DNA from 2 places in the Chromobacterium sp. FG22 genome. Region 1 is predicted to be linked to the other one. Evidence: riboswitches for the same ligand, from Rfam matches in the RefSeq annotation. Region 1 holds a riboswitch; the other holds the start of a gene.
The links. Region 1 has a riboswitch for thiamine pyrophosphate ahead of ACODSD_RS11610 (thiamine ABC transporter substrate-binding protein). Riboswitches for the same ligand answer to the same signal wherever they lie in the genome.
Positions count from the first base shown of each region.

Region 2: it holds a riboswitch for thiamine pyrophosphate, as region 1 does, so the genes downstream of both, thiC (phosphomethylpyrimidine synthase ThiC) here and ACODSD_RS11610 (thiamine ABC transporter substrate-binding protein) in region 1, are expected to answer to the same signal.

Region 1 is NZ_JBMDJX010000010.1:2,650-10,145, forward strand. Features, by position in the region: gene ACODSD_RS11600 (DUF1501 domain-containing protein) at 1-383, opposite strand, end outside; gene ACODSD_RS11605 (DUF1800 domain-containing protein) at 397-1,896, opposite strand; TPP riboswitch at 2,046-2,140, shown strand; gene ACODSD_RS11610 (thiamine ABC transporter substrate-binding protein) at 2,186-3,202, shown strand; gene ACODSD_RS11615 (GNAT family N-acetyltransferase) at 3,199-3,747, shown strand; gene ACODSD_RS11620 (ABC transporter permease) at 3,747-5,300, shown strand; gene ACODSD_RS11625 (ABC transporter ATP-binding protein) at 5,293-6,249, shown strand; gene motA (flagellar motor stator protein MotA) at 6,233-7,093, opposite strand; gene ACODSD_RS11635 (hypothetical protein) at 7,314-7,496, opposite strand, start outside.
Region 2 is NZ_JBMDJX010000002.1:215,341-222,836, forward strand. Features, by position in the region: gene ACODSD_RS03095 (GNAT family N-acetyltransferase) at 1-218, opposite strand, end outside; gene ACODSD_RS03100 (hypothetical protein) at 378-707, shown strand; gene ACODSD_RS03105 (PTS sugar transporter subunit IIA) at 818-1,387, shown strand; gene ACODSD_RS03110 (SDR family oxidoreductase) at 1,388-2,152, opposite strand; gene ACODSD_RS03115 (hypothetical protein) at 2,140-2,292, opposite strand; gene ACODSD_RS03120 (5'-methylthioadenosine/S-adenosylhomocysteine nucleosidase) at 2,325-3,236, shown strand; gene ACODSD_RS03125 (DUF2789 domain-containing protein) at 3,233-3,466, opposite strand; gene thiC (phosphomethylpyrimidine synthase ThiC) at 3,582-5,462, opposite strand; TPP riboswitch at 5,581-5,731, opposite strand; gene ACODSD_RS03135 (protein-L-isoaspartate O-methyltransferase family protein) at 5,825-6,484, shown strand; gene ACODSD_RS03140 (rhodanese-like domain-containing protein) at 6,484-6,807, shown strand; gene ACODSD_RS03145 (uracil-DNA glycosylase) at 6,924-7,496, shown strand, end outside.

The DNA.
Region 1 (7,496 bases):
TGCTGGCTATTGGATGCGGTTTCCCAAATCTCGATGGAACGGAAGTGGGACAGATTGGGATCGGGATAACCCACCCCTTGCAAGACCGCCAGCTCCTGCTGCTGCCATAGCGGGCGCAGGCCGGTCATGGCCGGATGCAGGCCCAGGCGTTCGTCCAGCGGCAGCACTTGGTCGCGGGGAATCGCGATGCCGGGGCGCAGCCGGTAATAGTCGGCGCTGGCGTAGGGCACCACGGTGTTGAGGCCGTCGTTGCCGCCCTTGAGTTCGATCAGCACCAACAGGCGTTGATAGCCGGCCGGCGCCAGCGCCCAGCTCAGATTGGGCAGCACGGACACCATCAGGCCGCCGGCCATGGCTTTGAGAAATTGTCGTCGCTGGAACATGGCTGGGTTTCCGTCAGTGAACTTGATAAACCGGGTCCAGCAGCAGCGGGGCGATGGCTTGCGCGCCGCTGTCGGATTCGGGCAGGGGATTGGCCGGCGGCAAGGCCAGCAAGAGCTTGGCGGCGTCCTGAGCGCTGCGGATTTGGTAGATGGCGCTCCATTCATCCGGCTGCAGCCTGATGGAACGCAGGCCGGCGGCCGCCAGCCGGTTGATGCGCGCCTCGCGTCCCTTCATTTCGTCCATGCCGCCGTCCGGCAGCGCAAAGGCGTTGCGCGCGGGCGCGGCGTCGCGGGCGATGCGGTCCAGGAACTGTTTGCGGCTGAGCAAGGTGGCGCTGTTGATCCAGGCCTCGCCGCCCGGCCAGCCTTTGACGTTGGGCGGCGCGAACACGTCCTGGCCCAACTGACGGTTGAGCCCGGCCAGCGCGCGCCAGTCCGGCGGGTTCAGGTCGAAGGTGACCAGGGTGCCTATGGTCAGCTCCAGCGGCGATTTCACCAACTGGCCCTGGCTGCTCCAGAACTGCGGGCTTAACAGCAGCGCGCGCAGCAAGGGCTTGATTTCGTAGCGGCTGTTGCGGAAGCCGGCGGCCAGCCGCTTGACGGCGGCCGGATCCGGCTTGGGCGAGACGAAGGCCTTCCACAGCTTGGCGGCGATGAACTCGGCGGTGGCCGGCTGTCGCAGCAGCAGGTCCAAGACATCGTCGCCGTTGAAGTCGCCCCGCTGGCCGAAGACGAGCTTGTCGCCGTCGTCGTGCAAGCGCGGACGGTTGACGAAGCGCTCGTCGCGATCCAGCCCCCAGCCGGTGAAGGCGCGCGCGGCTTCACGGATGTCCTGTTCGCTGTAATGGCCTTCGCCCAGGGTGAACAGCTCCATCACCTCGCGCGCGAAGTTCTCGTTCGGCTGGCCCTTGCGGTTATTGGCGGTGTCCAGATAGCGCATCATCGCCGGATCGCGGGCGACGGCGTGCAGCATGGCGCCGAAGTTGCCCAGCGCGTACTGGCGCAGCAAGACGTTTTGCCGATACATCAGTTGGGGCGAGCGCACCTTGTCCAGCGCGGAGACGAAGTGGTTGTGCCAGAACAGGGTCATTTTTTCGCTGAGCGGCGACGAGGTGTAGCGCATCTCGTTCAGCCACCAGCCGCGCAATTCCACCGCGTGCTCGGCGCGCAGCTTTTGCAGCGCCTTTTTCGCCTCTTCGTCTAAATTGGGCTGCCCCGGCCGCTCGAAGGCTTCGTCGACCCAGGACGGCGGCGGCGTGGCGGCGTTGGCCTGGCTATTGGCCAGCAGCCGATCCACCGCGGCTTCGCGGCTCAGCGGCGCGTACACGGCGATTTGCGCCGGGTTGGCGCCGAAGCCGGTGCGGGACAGCAAATGACGCGCGCCGGCGACGCCGATGCCGGCCTGGGCCAGCGCGGGCAGGCTGAGCGCGGCCAGCAGGAGCCCCAGCGCGGTTTTTGCGGTGAAGCGGATGGCCTCGGCCGCTCTAGTCGGCGGCTGGCCAAGGGTGGGCATGGGGTTCAAGCATGGTCTCCAAACGCGCCCGGAGCGGGCGTAAGCATGCATTCAGCTTAGAAGGCGCTTGTCATCGGCGTGTTAAGGCGCGGGCCCACTCTGTTAAGGATTGTTGGCTGCCAGCCGGCGGCCGCTGCGGTATACTGGCGCGCTGTCACCAGGGGTGCCCGCGGCGCGGGCTGAGAAAATACCCTGCAACCTGATCTGGGTCATGCCAGCGGAGGGAGCGTGATGCGCGGGCCAGGGCCCGCATTCCGCTTGCTCCGGACTATCGTGTACGGAGATATCCATGAAGCGCTTTTCCTCTTTGATAGCCGTTGCGCTGGCGGCGTCCAGCCTGGCCGCGTCGGCGGCCGAGCTGCGGGTGCTGTCGCACAGTTCTTTCACCGTGTCCAAGCCCTTGCTGGCCGAGTTCGAAAAGCAGAACGGCGCCAAGGTCTCCATCATCAAGGCCGGGGACGCCGGCGAGATGCTGAACAAGCTGATTCTGACCAAGGCCAATCCCATCGCCGACGTGGTGTTCGGCATCGACAACAGCCTGATCGGCAAGGCGCAGCAGGCCGGCGTGCTGGCTCCGGTGCCGGCGGCGCTGGCCCAGGGCGGCAAGGCCGCCTTGCCGGGCGCGGTGAGCATAGACTACGGCTACGTCACCCTCAATTACGACAAGGCCTGGTTCGCCCAGCGCCAGCTGGCGCTGCCCAAGACGCTGGAGGATTTGAGCAAGCCGGCCTACAAGAACCTGCTGGTGGTGCAAAATCCGGCCACGTCCAGCCCGGGCCTGGCTTTCATGTTGTCCACCATCGCCGCCATGGGCGAGGACAAGGCCTTCGCCTTCTGGGGCCGCTTGCGCGACAACGGGCTGAAGGTCAGCAAGGGTTGGAGCGAATCCTACTACACCGATTTCTCCAAGAACGGCGGCAGCCGTCCGCTGGTGGTCAGCTACGCGACCAGTCCGGCCGCCGAGGTGTTCTACAGCAAACAGAAACTGAACGACGCGCCCACCGGCAATCTGCCCTTGAAAGGCGGCGTGTTCCGCCAGGTGGAGGGCGCGGCCCTGGTCAAGGGCGGCAAGGAGGCGGCGCTGGGCGAGAAATTCATCGCCTTCCTGCGCTCCGAAGCGGTGCAGAAGGACGTGACCACCACCATGTGGATGTATCCGGTGATGGACAAGGTGAGCTTGGACCCGGTCTATCGTTTCGCGGAGCAGCCGGCCGCGCACGACACGCCGGACAGCAAGGCGATCGCCGAGCGCTCCCGCCAATGGGTGGCGCGCTGGACCCGAGTAGTGTTGAAGGGCGGGCAATGATTCCGGACATCGAAACGCCGCGGCTGTTGCTGCGCCATCTGGACCCGCAGACGCTGTGGCTGTGTCTGGCCGGTCAGCCGGAAACGGCGGCCGAGCTGCTGGGCGCGCCGCTGGCGGCGGAATGGTTGGACGAGCAGGACTTGATGAGCATGCGGCTGGACGACATCGAGCGCCAGCCCGACTACGCGCCCTGGTCGGTGCGCGCCTTGCTGCGCCGCGACGATCTGACGATGGTCGGCCACGTCAACTTCCACTCCTTGCCCGGCCATCCTTATCTGGGCGACTACGGCGACGTGGAATTGGGTTACACGATTTACCCGGCTTATCGCCGCCAGGGCTATGCCCGCGAAGCGGTGCTGGCGATGGGGGCCTGGGCGGCCCTGGCCGGCGCGCCGCGGCTGGTGCTGTCCATCGCGCCGGACAATCTGCCTTCGCAATGTTTGGCCGCGGATCTGGGCTTCGCCAAGGCGGGGCAAAGCGAGGATGAAGACGGGGTGGAGGATGTGTTGACCGCCCGCTGGCCGTTGAAGGGAACGCCGTTTTGATGTTGAGCCGTCGGAGCCGCCTGTTGCTGGCGGCGCCTCCTTTGCTGTTTTTGCTGGCGATGTCTATTTCGCCGTTGGCGCGGCTGTTGAAGGAGGGCGGCGAGCCGCTGTCCTTCGGTTTGCTGAGCGATTCCTATCTGCGCTGGCGCATGATGTGGTCGCTGCTGCAGGGTGCGGCGACCTGCGCGCTGGCCTTGCTGCTCGGCGTGCCGGCGGCGTGGGCGCTGGCTCGCTTCCGCTTCGCCGGGCGCGGCCTGGCGCTGCGCCTGCTGATGCTGCCCTTCGTGATGCCCACCCTGGTCGCCGGCGTCGGCGTGTTGGCGCTGTTCGGCCCTCAGGGTTTGAGCGGGCTGAACTTGCAGGATTCGCCCTGGCTGCTGCTGTACGGCAATCTGTTCTTCAATCTGCCGCTGGTGATCCGCGCGGCCGCCGATGGCTTCGCCCAGGTGCCGGCCAGCCGGCTGGCCGCGGCCCGCAGCCTGGGCGCCGGGCGTTGGCGCGCGTTCTGGCGCGTGGAATGGCCGGCGGCGCTGCCCTGGCTGTTGCCCAATCTATGCTTGGTCTTCCTCTACTGTTTCTCCGGCTTCGGCCTGGCGCTGTTGCTGGGCGGCCAGCGTTACGCCACGGTGGAAGTCGAGATTTACACGCTGGTGGCGTATGAGCTGAATCTGGCCGACGCCGGCGCGCTGGCCTTGCTGAGCCTGCTGGTGGCCGGCGGCGTCGCCGCGGTCTACGCCTGGCTGGAGGCGCGTTTGGGCGTGCCGGCGCGCTGTGAGCCGCTGCTCCCCGCGCCCGCGCGGACCTGGACGGACCGCGCCTGGCTGACGGCGGCCCTCGCCATTCTGTTGATCTTCGCCGGCTTGCCCTTGCTGGCGGTGCTGTGGAAAGCGCTGTCCGCGCTCGACGGCCTGGCCGGACTGTGGGACGAGGAATTGCGGCTGGCCTTGTTCAACTCGGCGCGTTTCACCTTGCTGACCGTATTGCTGTCCGGCCTGCTGGGCCTGTGCCACGCGCTGGCCGCCGGGCGCTGGCTGTGGTTGCGGGCCCTGGCCTTTCTGCCTTTCGTGGTGTCGCCGGTCTGCGTGGCGTTTGGCTTGCTGCTGCTCTATCCGAGCTGGAGCGCGGATTTGGCCATGCTGTTGGCAGCCTACGTCTTGCTGGCCTATCCCTTCGTCGCCAAAGCCGCCGGCGCGGCGCTGGACGGCATGCCGGAACATCTGGCGCAGGCGGCGCGCTCCCTGGGGGCCTCGCCCTGGCGGCTGTTCCGACGGGTGATCTGGCCCTTGTTGCAGCCGGCGCTGCGGCGCGGGCTGGCCTTCGCCGCCGCCACCGCGGTGGGGGAGTTCGCGGTGACCTTATTCCTGTCACGGCCGGAGTGGTTGACCCTGACCACCTTGATTTATCAGAAGCTGGGCCGGCCGGGCCAGGCCAACGCGGATGCGGCGATGCTGTTGTCCGGCCTGCTGATGGTGTTGGCGATGCTGGCTTTCGCCGTGATTGAAAGCGGCGCGGCCAGACCGGGGGAACCGGGAAAAGGAGACGGGCGTGCTTGAGCTCATAGGAATTGAAAAGCGCTTCGGCGCGCGGGTGGCGGTGGACGGCGTGTCGCTGGAGGTGGCCGCCGGGGAGACCCTGGCTCTGCTGGGACCGTCCGGCTGCGGCAAGAGCAGCTTGCTCAAAATCATCGCCGGCCTGCTGCCGCTGGACGGCGGCGCGGTTCGTTTCAACGGCGAGGACATCAGCCGGCTGCCGCCGGAGCGGCGCGGCTTCGCGCTGATGTTCCAGGATTTCGCCTTGTTTCCGCATCTGGACGTGCTTGGCAATGTGATGTTCGGTCTGATCGAACGGGGATCGTCCCGCGCCCAGGCCGCCGCCGCCGCCGCGGCGATGCTGGAGCGTTTGGGTCTGGGCGGTTATCAAGGGCGCAAGGTCTGGACCTTGTCCGGCGGCGAGCAACAGCGGGTGGCGCTGGCGCGTGCGATGGTGACCCGTCCGCGGCTCTTGCTGCTGGACGAGCCGTTCTCCAGCCTGGACGCGCATTTGCGCGGTCAGTTGCAAGGGGAGTTCGCGCAGTTGCTGGCGGAGTCCGGCATACCGGCCATTCTGGTCACGCACGACAGAGAGGAAGCGTTTGCGATGGCGAGCCGCGCCGCGGTGCTGCGCCAGGGGCGCATCGTGCAATGCGAGACGCCGCCGCAGCTGTTGGCCAGGCCGGCGAATGCGTGGCTGGCGCGCTTCATCGGCTATGAAAACGTGCTGGAGCACGCGGTGGTGCCGGGCCACGCGCTGCGGCTGGGGCCGCAGTACCCGCCGGCGCGCATCGAGTCGCTGACCTGGCTGGCGGACGGCGCCCGGGTGGAAGTGGCGGCGCAGGCGGGGCGGCTGAGCCTGAGCCTGTCCGCGCGGGAGGCGGCGAGCCTGGGCGCGGAACTGCGGCTTGGCGGCCAGTTTGGGTTGGGGGTGGACGCGTCCGCCCTGATTCCGTTCAGCGCAGGCTCTTGATGCGCTGTTCCATTTCCTCGAATTCCGGGCGTTCGCTGGAAAACAGCACTTTGCGGCCGAACTCGATGGCGCTGGGCGGCGGATAGCCCTGCATGCCGGCCAAGAGCACGGTCTTGATGCATTGCAATTCCTTGCTGTCCTCGTCCAGCTTCTGTTCCAGCAGCGCGCCCAGCGGCGACACCATGCCGTAGGACAGCAGGATGCCGAGGAAGGTGCCCACCAGCGCCGAGCCTATCATGCCGCCCAGCACCGCCGGCGGCGCGCCGACCGAGGCCATGGTGTTGACCACGCCCAGCACGGCGGCGACGATGCCGAAGGCCGGCAAGGCGTCGCCCAGGCGCTGGATGGCGGCGATAGGCGCCATGCCTTCCTGGTGGTGGGTTTCCAGTTCCACGTCCATCAGGCTCTCGATTTCGAAGGCGTTCAGATTGCCGCTGACCATGATGCGCAGATAGTCGCGGATGAAATTAAGCGCATGGTGGTCTTGAGCGATGGCCGGATACTTGCTGAAGACCGGGCTTTGTCCGGGGGCGTCGACATCGGCTTCCAGCGCCATCAGCCCTTCTTTGCGCGCCTTGGCCTGCAGTTCGTACAACAGGCACAGCAAGTCCAGCGCGCGGGCCTTGTTGTGGCGCGAGCCCTTGAGCGCGGCGGGCAGCGCGCGCGCCACCGCTTTCAGATTCTTGGTCTGGTTGGCGACGATGAAGGCGCCCAGCGCGCCGCCCAGAATCGCCATCATCTCGGTGGGCATCGCGGAGAGAATGGCGCCGATGGCGCCGCCGTGGATCAGAAAGGCGCCGAAGATCATGCCGATCACGACGAGGTAGCCGATGATTACATTCATATGTGGTAGTCCCAAGCAAAGTCAGACCGATGCCGGTCTGGCGCGTCGCCGCGGCGAACGCGGCGGGTCTGCGAGATAAAGAAGGCGGAAGGCCTGGGGCCGGCTCGAAGTCCGGCCGGTCGGTGTGGCGATGGCTGAGCGCGCAAGCGGCGCATGAGCATTTCGACGCGGCGTCAGCCGTGCAAGGCGCCGCGGCGCGCGGCCGGCTTTGAACCGGCTCTCAGACGCGAGGCGGCCGACGCGGCGGATTGGGCGGCGGCGGCGAGGGAAGGGCGGCGATGAAGTCGGGCCAGCCAGGCCTCGCCGCATGCGTCGCCATGGCCGGGCTCATGCCGGGCAGGGTCTGGCATTCTCCGCATCCGCCCAACTCGGCGGCGCAGTGGGCGTGGCCGCCGCTGGCCGC
Region 2 (7,496 bases), on a different contig from region 1:
GGGTGCAATACGATGTGCACCAGCCCCACCGCCCGCTCGCCGTCCCAGGCCAGCCAGCCGCGCATCGCGTGATCCGGCAGCAGATAGCGCCGCCAGGTTCCCATGACCGTGGCCTCGTCCATCGTCACTTGGTAAAAACGCTGATAACCGCGCCATAGCGGCAACCAGGCCTCGTAGTCTTCGGCCCGCAACGGGCGGATGGAAAGCGTATCGCTCATGCCGATCTCCAGTGGCGGCGCAAACGCGCCCAATCCGCGCATTGTGGCCCAAGCAAGACGGAGTCATAAGAACCACTTGGCCTTGCAGCCAGGAGCCACCCCGGAACTTCGGCCTTCGCCGGCGCTCAATACAGCATTTTCCCCAACGAGGACGTTTACATGCGCGCCACGCTTTTGATCGCCGCCGCTTCCGCCCTGGCTCTGGCCGCTTGCAGCGAGAAGCAAACCAACCAATTGCAAGAGTCCGCCTCCAGCGCCATCGGCACGGTGCACAACACGCTGCAGGACAGCAGCGCGCCGCTGGGCCAGCTCAAGGAACAGGCCAGCGCCGCCATCGGCGTCGCCAAACAGGCAGGCGCCGCGGCCGCCGCGCTGAGCCCGGAACTGAAAGAGCAGGTGAACAAGCTGAAAGAACAGGCTTCCGCCGTGAAGGGCGCGCTGCAGGCCCAGGAGAAAAAGGCCGAGCAGCCGCAATCCGAGCAAAAATAAGCCCGGCCGCGTTGGCGGCATTTTTATGCCGCCGCGCGTTTTCTTTAGCGGATCTTTAGCCCCTGCTGACTAGGATGAGGTCGCACCCCTAGCCAAAGGAGAAATCCGCCATGCTGACCCTGCCCGACCTCTGCGGCCCGCAAGACATCCTGCTCAATCAAACCCTGGCCGACAAGGCCGCGCTGCTGGAACACGCCGCCTCCCAGCTGGCCCAGCGCCACGCCCTGCACCGCCCGACGCTGGCCGCCGCGCTGCATGAGCGCGAACAGGCCGGCAGCACCGCGCTCGGCCACGGCCTCGCGTTGCCGCACGCCCGCATCGAGGGCCTGACGGAAGCCCGCGCGCTGCTGCTGCGGTTGCAAACCCCCATCGCCTTCGACGCCCCGGACCAACAAGCGGTGCATACCGCGCTGGTGCTGCTCCTGCCGCGGCAAAGCCGCGAGGCTCATCTGCATATTTTGGCCAGCTGCGCGCGCATGTTCGCGGAACGGCCGTTCCGTCAGGCGCTGGAACGCTGCCACAGCGCGCAGGCGCTCTATCACCTGCTATGCGACTGGGCCGATCCGGAAGAACTGAACGACCCGCACTTCCTGCTGGACAGCAACCGTTACTTCATGGACAGCGAAGCCAGCCTGCGGCCGGATTACACGGTGAAGCGCAAGATGGTGGCCCGCTTCTGATCACAGCTTGCCGATGGACACGCCGCCGTCGACGAACAAGGTGGTCCCGGTGACGAAGCTGGACGCGTCCGACGCCAGGAACAAGGCCGCCCGCGCGATCTCCTCCGGCGCGGCCATGCGCTTGAGCGCGTGCAGGCCGGCCACCGCCTCGCGCTGCTCCGGCGTCGCCGCCGCGGCGCGGCCCATCTCGGTGTCGGTGCCGCCCGGCAACAAGGCGTTGACGCGCAGGCCCCGGGCGCCGTATTCCGCCGCCAGCGTGCGCGCCAGCCCCACCAGCCCCGCCTTGCTGGCCGCGTAAGCGGCCATGCCGGGGAAACCGATGGCGTGGCCGACAAAGGACGAGGTGAAGATCATTGATCCGCCGCCGCCGCGCAACAAGGCCGGCAGTTGGTGCTTGGCGCACAGAAAGGCGCTGCTCAGATTGCTGTCCAGCGTCTCGCGCCAGCCGTCCAGCGACACCTGGTCCAGGCTGCCCAGCGCGCCCAGGCTGCCGGCGTTGTTGAAGGCGACGTCCAGGCCGCCGAATCTATCCAGCGCCAGCTCCACCGCCTCCCGCGCGCAATCCTCCGAGGTCAGATCGCCGGCCAGAGCCGCCGCCTGACCGCCGCCGGCCACGATTTCCGACACCAGCCGATCCAGCTTGGCCGCGCGCCGCGCCACCAACACCACGCGCGCGCCTTCGCTCGCGAACAGCCTGGCCGCCGCCATGCCGATGCCGGAACTGGCGCCGGTGACGATGGCGGTTTTATTGATCAATGCGCCCATTGAGTTTCCTCCTGAAAGTGAATGAGGCCCGCGCCGGTCTTCGGCGCGGCGACAGCTTCAGTTTCAGGCCGATCAACCCGTTTGGCATTCCGATTCTTGCTGACTTGATGCGCGGTTTCGACGCGAAAACCGTTTATCATGGCGCGATTCCATTTCCATCCGGATTTTCGTCATGAAAGCATTCAAGGTTCAGTTAGTTGGCGCGCTGCTGGCGCTGAGCGCCGCCGTCCACGCCGCCCCCGTTCTGGACGCGGCGCCGCGCACCGCCGTGGTTTCGGCTTTCGGTCCGGAGGAAACCCTGCTGCTGAACCAGGCCGTCGATAAACGCGAATACCGCGTCAACGGCGTGCGTTTCACCACCGCGCAACTGGAAGGCCGGCCGGTGCTGCTGTTCATGAGCGGAGTCAGCATGAGCAATGCGGCGATGAACGCCCAGCTGGCGCTGGACCGCTTCAATGTGAGCCGCATCGTGTTCAGCGGCATCGCCGGCGGCGTGGACGACCGCTTGCGCATCGGCGACGTGGCGGTGCCGCGGCGCTGGGGCAATTACGCCGAAGCCATCTACGCGCGAGAAACCGCGCCCGGCCGCTACGCGCCGCCGCCGTACGCGGACCCGGCCGCGCGCGCCCACTACGGCATGATCCACCCGCGAGACGTCAAGCTGGCCACCGCCGACGGCGGCAGCGAAACCCGCTTCTGGTTCGAGGTGGACCCGGAACTACTGCGGCTGGCCAAGAACTTGCCGGCGGACACCCTGCGCGGCTGCGACGCCGCCCAGCGCTGCCTGTCCGCGCCGCCGCGCATCGTCGCCGGCGGCAACGGCCTGTCCGGCCCCATCTTCATGGACAACGCCGGCTACCGCGATTACCTGGCCAAGACTTACCAGGCCCAGGTGGTGGATATGGAAACCGCGGCGGTGGCCCAGGTGGCGCACGCCAACCGCGTGCCCTTCATCGCCTTCCGCAGCCTGTCCGATCTGGCCGGCGGCAGCGAACACGCCAATGAAATGGACACCTTCATGCAAATCGCCGCCGACAATGCCGCCAATACGGTGCGGGGGCTGCTGCGCGCGTTGAAACCCTAGCCCAGCTGCAACAACACCGCCAGCTCATCCACCTCCTCGCTCCAGTCCGCGTCCTCGGCCAAGGCCTGGCGCAGAAAATCCGCCTGCGCCGGCGTCCAGAACGGCGCGTCGGCCAGCACCGCGTTCCGCGGCAAGGGATGGCTGGCGATGAAGGCGCGGATGGCGGCGGGCTCGTCCGCCAGGCCCAACTGGCGGAACAGCCCGGACAGGGAATGCTCGCTGGTGTCCATGACGCTTCTCCTATGAGGGGATGTCTGATGATAGACCCGAATCGCCGCCGCCGCCGCCGGCCCTTGCGCCATGAAAAACGGCGGCCGCGGCCGCCGTTTTCTCCTGACTCCGGGCTCACACCTTGTCGTAAAGCTTGGAGCCGCCCTTCAGAAACTCCACCGACTTGACCTCCATCCCCCGCGCCAGCGCGTCCTGATCGCTGATGCCCTGCTTGGCCGCGTATTCGCGCACGTCCTGGGTGATCTTCATGCTGCAGAAATGCGGACCGCACATGCTGCAGAAATGCGCGACCTTGGCGCTGTCCTTGGGCAAGGTCTCGTCGTGGAAGGCGCGCGCCTTGTCCGGATCCAGGCCCAGGTTGAACTGGTCTTCCCAGCGGAATTCGAAACGCGCCTTGGACAGCGCGTTGTCGCGGATCTGCGCGCCGGAGTGGCCCTTGGCCAGGTCGGCCGCGTGCGCGGCCAGCTTGTAGGTGATGATGCCTTCCTTGACGTCGTTCTTGTCCGGCAGGCCCAGGTGTTCCTTCTGGGTGACGTAGCACAGCATCGCGGTGCCGTACCAGCCTATCTGCGCCGCGCCTATCGCCGAGGTGATGTGGTCGTAGCCGGGCGCGATGTCGGTGGTCAGCGGCCCCAGGGTGTAGAACGGCGCCTCGTGACACCACTCCAGCTCCTTGTCCATATTCTCCTTGATCAGCTGCATGGGCACGTGGCCGGGGCCCTCTATCATCACCTGCACATCGTGTTTCCAGGCGATGGCGGTCAGCTCGCCCAGAGTCTTCAATTCCGACAGCTGCGCCTCGTCGTTGGCGTCCCAGACGCTGCCCGGCCGCAGGCCGTCGCCCAGGCTGAAGGCCACGTCGTAGGCCTTCATGATTTCGCAGATGTCCTCGAAATGGGTGTAGAGGAAGTTTTCGCGGTGATGGGCCAGACACCATTTGGCCATGATGGAGCCGCCGCGCGACACGATGCCGGTCATGCGGCCGGCGGTCATCGGCACATAGCGCAGCAATACGCCGGCGTGGATGGTGAAGTAATCGACGCCCTGCTCGGCCTGTTCGATCAGCGTATCGCGGAAGATTTCCCAGTTCAGGTCCTCGGCCTTGCCGCCCACTTTTTCCAGCGCCTGATAAATGGGCACGGTGCCGATGGGCACCGGCGAATTGCGGATGATCCATTCGCGGGTTTCATGGATGTTCTTGCCGGTGGACAAGTCCATGATGGTGTCCGCGCCCCAGCGTATGCCCCAAGTCATCTTGTCGACTTCTTCGCTGATCGAAGACGTTACCGCGCTATTGCCGATATTGCCGTTGATTTTGACCAGGAAATTGCGGCCAATAATCATGGGCTCGGATTCGGGGTGATTGATATTGGCCGGCAGGATGGCGCGGCCGGCGGCGATCTCGGCGCGCACGAATTCCGGCGTGATCTCCTCCGGCAGCGCCGCGCCGTAAGCCTGGCCGGGATGCTGGCGCGTCATCAGTTCCGCCAGCCGGCTGTTCTTGCCGCCGGCTTCGCGCAGCGCGTCCAGGTATTCGCGGCGACGCAGGTTCTCGCGGATGGCGACGAACTCCATTTCCGGCGTGACGACGCCGCGGCGCGCGTAATGCATCTGGCTGACATTGCGGCCCGGCAGCGCGCGCCGCGGCTGGCGCGTCAGGTTGAAACGCAGCTCGGCCAGCTTGGGGTCGGCCTCGCGGGCGCGGCCGTATTCGCTGGACAGGCCGGCCAGCTGCTCACAGTCGCCGCGCTCGGCGATCCAGCCGGCGCGCAGCGGCGGCAGGCCGCTCTGGATGTCGATGCGGGCGTCCGGGTCGGTATACGGGCCGCTGGTGTCGTAAACGGTGATGGGCGGATTGGCCTCGCCGCCGAACTGGGTGGGCGTGTCGCTTTGGCTGATCTCGCGCATGGGCACGCGGATGTCCGGCCGGCTGCCGACGACGTGGATCTTGCGGGAATTGGGCAAGGGCTGGATGGCGGCGGTGTCCACCACCATGGCTTGATTGGGTGTTGCGGGCGCGTTCATCGGGCGATTCTCCTGGTCGATGAATGGCGCAAGGAGCGGACCGCCGCTTGGGCGGGCTGCGGGCCGATCCGACAAGACAATGCCGGGCCGAAGGCAGCTGACGCTTCCCTACGCCGGTATTATCCGGGTCAGGTTCCAAGGGTGTTTCTCACCCGCGCAACAATCTTTAACGATTATCCTATCCTTTCAAGGATATGGATCATCTTGCCGACCGTCGCGCAGGACCCCTAGCGATGCTGTGAAGGTACGGCAAATGTGGGATAATCGCAAGTTATCGTCATGACACGCCGCCGCTTTTTTCACTCGGCGGCAAGCCCCTCCGGAGTGAGCTGATGGATTTTGAGAATGCCCGTTTCAACATGGTCGAGCAGCAGATTCGTCCGTGGGACGTACTTGACACGAACGTGCTGGACCTGCTGTTTCACGTGAAACGCGAGCAGTTCGTCGCCGCCGACAAACGCAGCCTGGCCTTTGTCGACACCGAACTGCCGCTGCCCAACGGCAGCTTCATGCTGCAGCCCAAAATGGAAGCGCGCCTGGTTCAGGACGCCGCCATCCAAGCCAAGGACAAGATCCTGGAAATCGGCACCGGCAGCGGCTACCTGACCGCGCTGCTGGCCAAGCAGGGCCAACATGTCTACAGCGTGGAAATCGACCCCGCCCAGCGCGAAGCCGCGGCCGCCAACCTGAAACAGGCCGGCATCGCCAACGTGACCCTGGTGGAAGGCGACGGCGTGCTGGGCCTGCCGCAACAAGCGCCCTTCGACGTGATCGTGGTCGGCGGCTCGCTGCCGGTGGTGCCGCAGGAACTGAAAGACCAGCTGGCCGTGGGCGGCCGTCTGATCATGGTGGCGGGCGATCTGCCGGTGATGACCTGCAAACTGATCAAGCGCGAAACCGAAGCCAGCTTCAGCGAAACCGGCCTGTTCGAAACCTGTATCGCCCGCCTGGCCAAGGCGGAAGCGGTAGAGCCGGAACGCTTCGCGTTTTGATGGTTCAGGAAATCCGCGCCCGCGATCTGGCGGCGGCGCTGGCCGACACCACCGCGGAGCCGCCGGTGCTGCTGGACGTGCGCGAAGCGTGGGAAGTGCAGCTGTGCATGATTCCCGGCTCGCGGCACATCCCGATGAATCTGATTCCGCTGCGCATGAGCGAGCTGCCGGACGCGCCCATCGTGGTGATCTGCCACCACGGCGTGCGCAGCGCGCACGTGGCGCGTTTCCTGCTGGACGCCGGCTTCGAACAGGTGCTGAGCCTGGCCGGCGGCGTGGAAGCCTGGGCCGCGGAAGTGGACCCGCAAATGGCGCGCTACTGACTTAGCCGCCGCGCGCCGTCGCCGCCAGCCGTTCCCGTGGGAACGGCTTTTTCATGGAACGAAACCGGTCTGCCGGATTCCAATCCCCCACACGATAGCAAGAGCCGTAATTTTCCATGCAAGCATTGTCTTACCTGTCTCCCGCCCTGGCCCGCGTTCATCCCGACTGGGAGAAAGTGCTGTCAACGCCGGTCATTCAACAGCAATTGGCCGGCATAGACCGGGAACTGCAAACTCAGCAAGCGCAGGGCAAAATCCTCTTTCCCCCCGCGCCGCTGACTTTCAACGCGCTGACCTTCACCGCGCCGGCCGATGTGCGCGTGGTGATCCTGGGGCAAGACCCCTACCACGGCGACGGCGAGGCGATGGGCTTGTCGTTTTCCGTGCCGCCCGGCGTGCGGGTGCCGCCCAGCCTGCGCAATCTGTACAAGGAGCTGGCTGCGGATCTGGGCTGCGGCGTGCCCAATAGCGGCGACCTGACCCACTGGGCGCAACAAGGCGTGCTGCTGCTCAACAGCGTGTTCACCGTGGAGCGGGACAAGGCCGGCAGCCACGCCAAGCTGGGCTGGCAAATGGTCAGCGACGCGCTGATCGACGCCGTCAACGCGCAAAGCGCCGGCTGCGTGTTTCTGCTGTGGGGCAATTGGGCCAAGACCAAGGCCGAACGCATCGACGCCAGCCGCCACCTG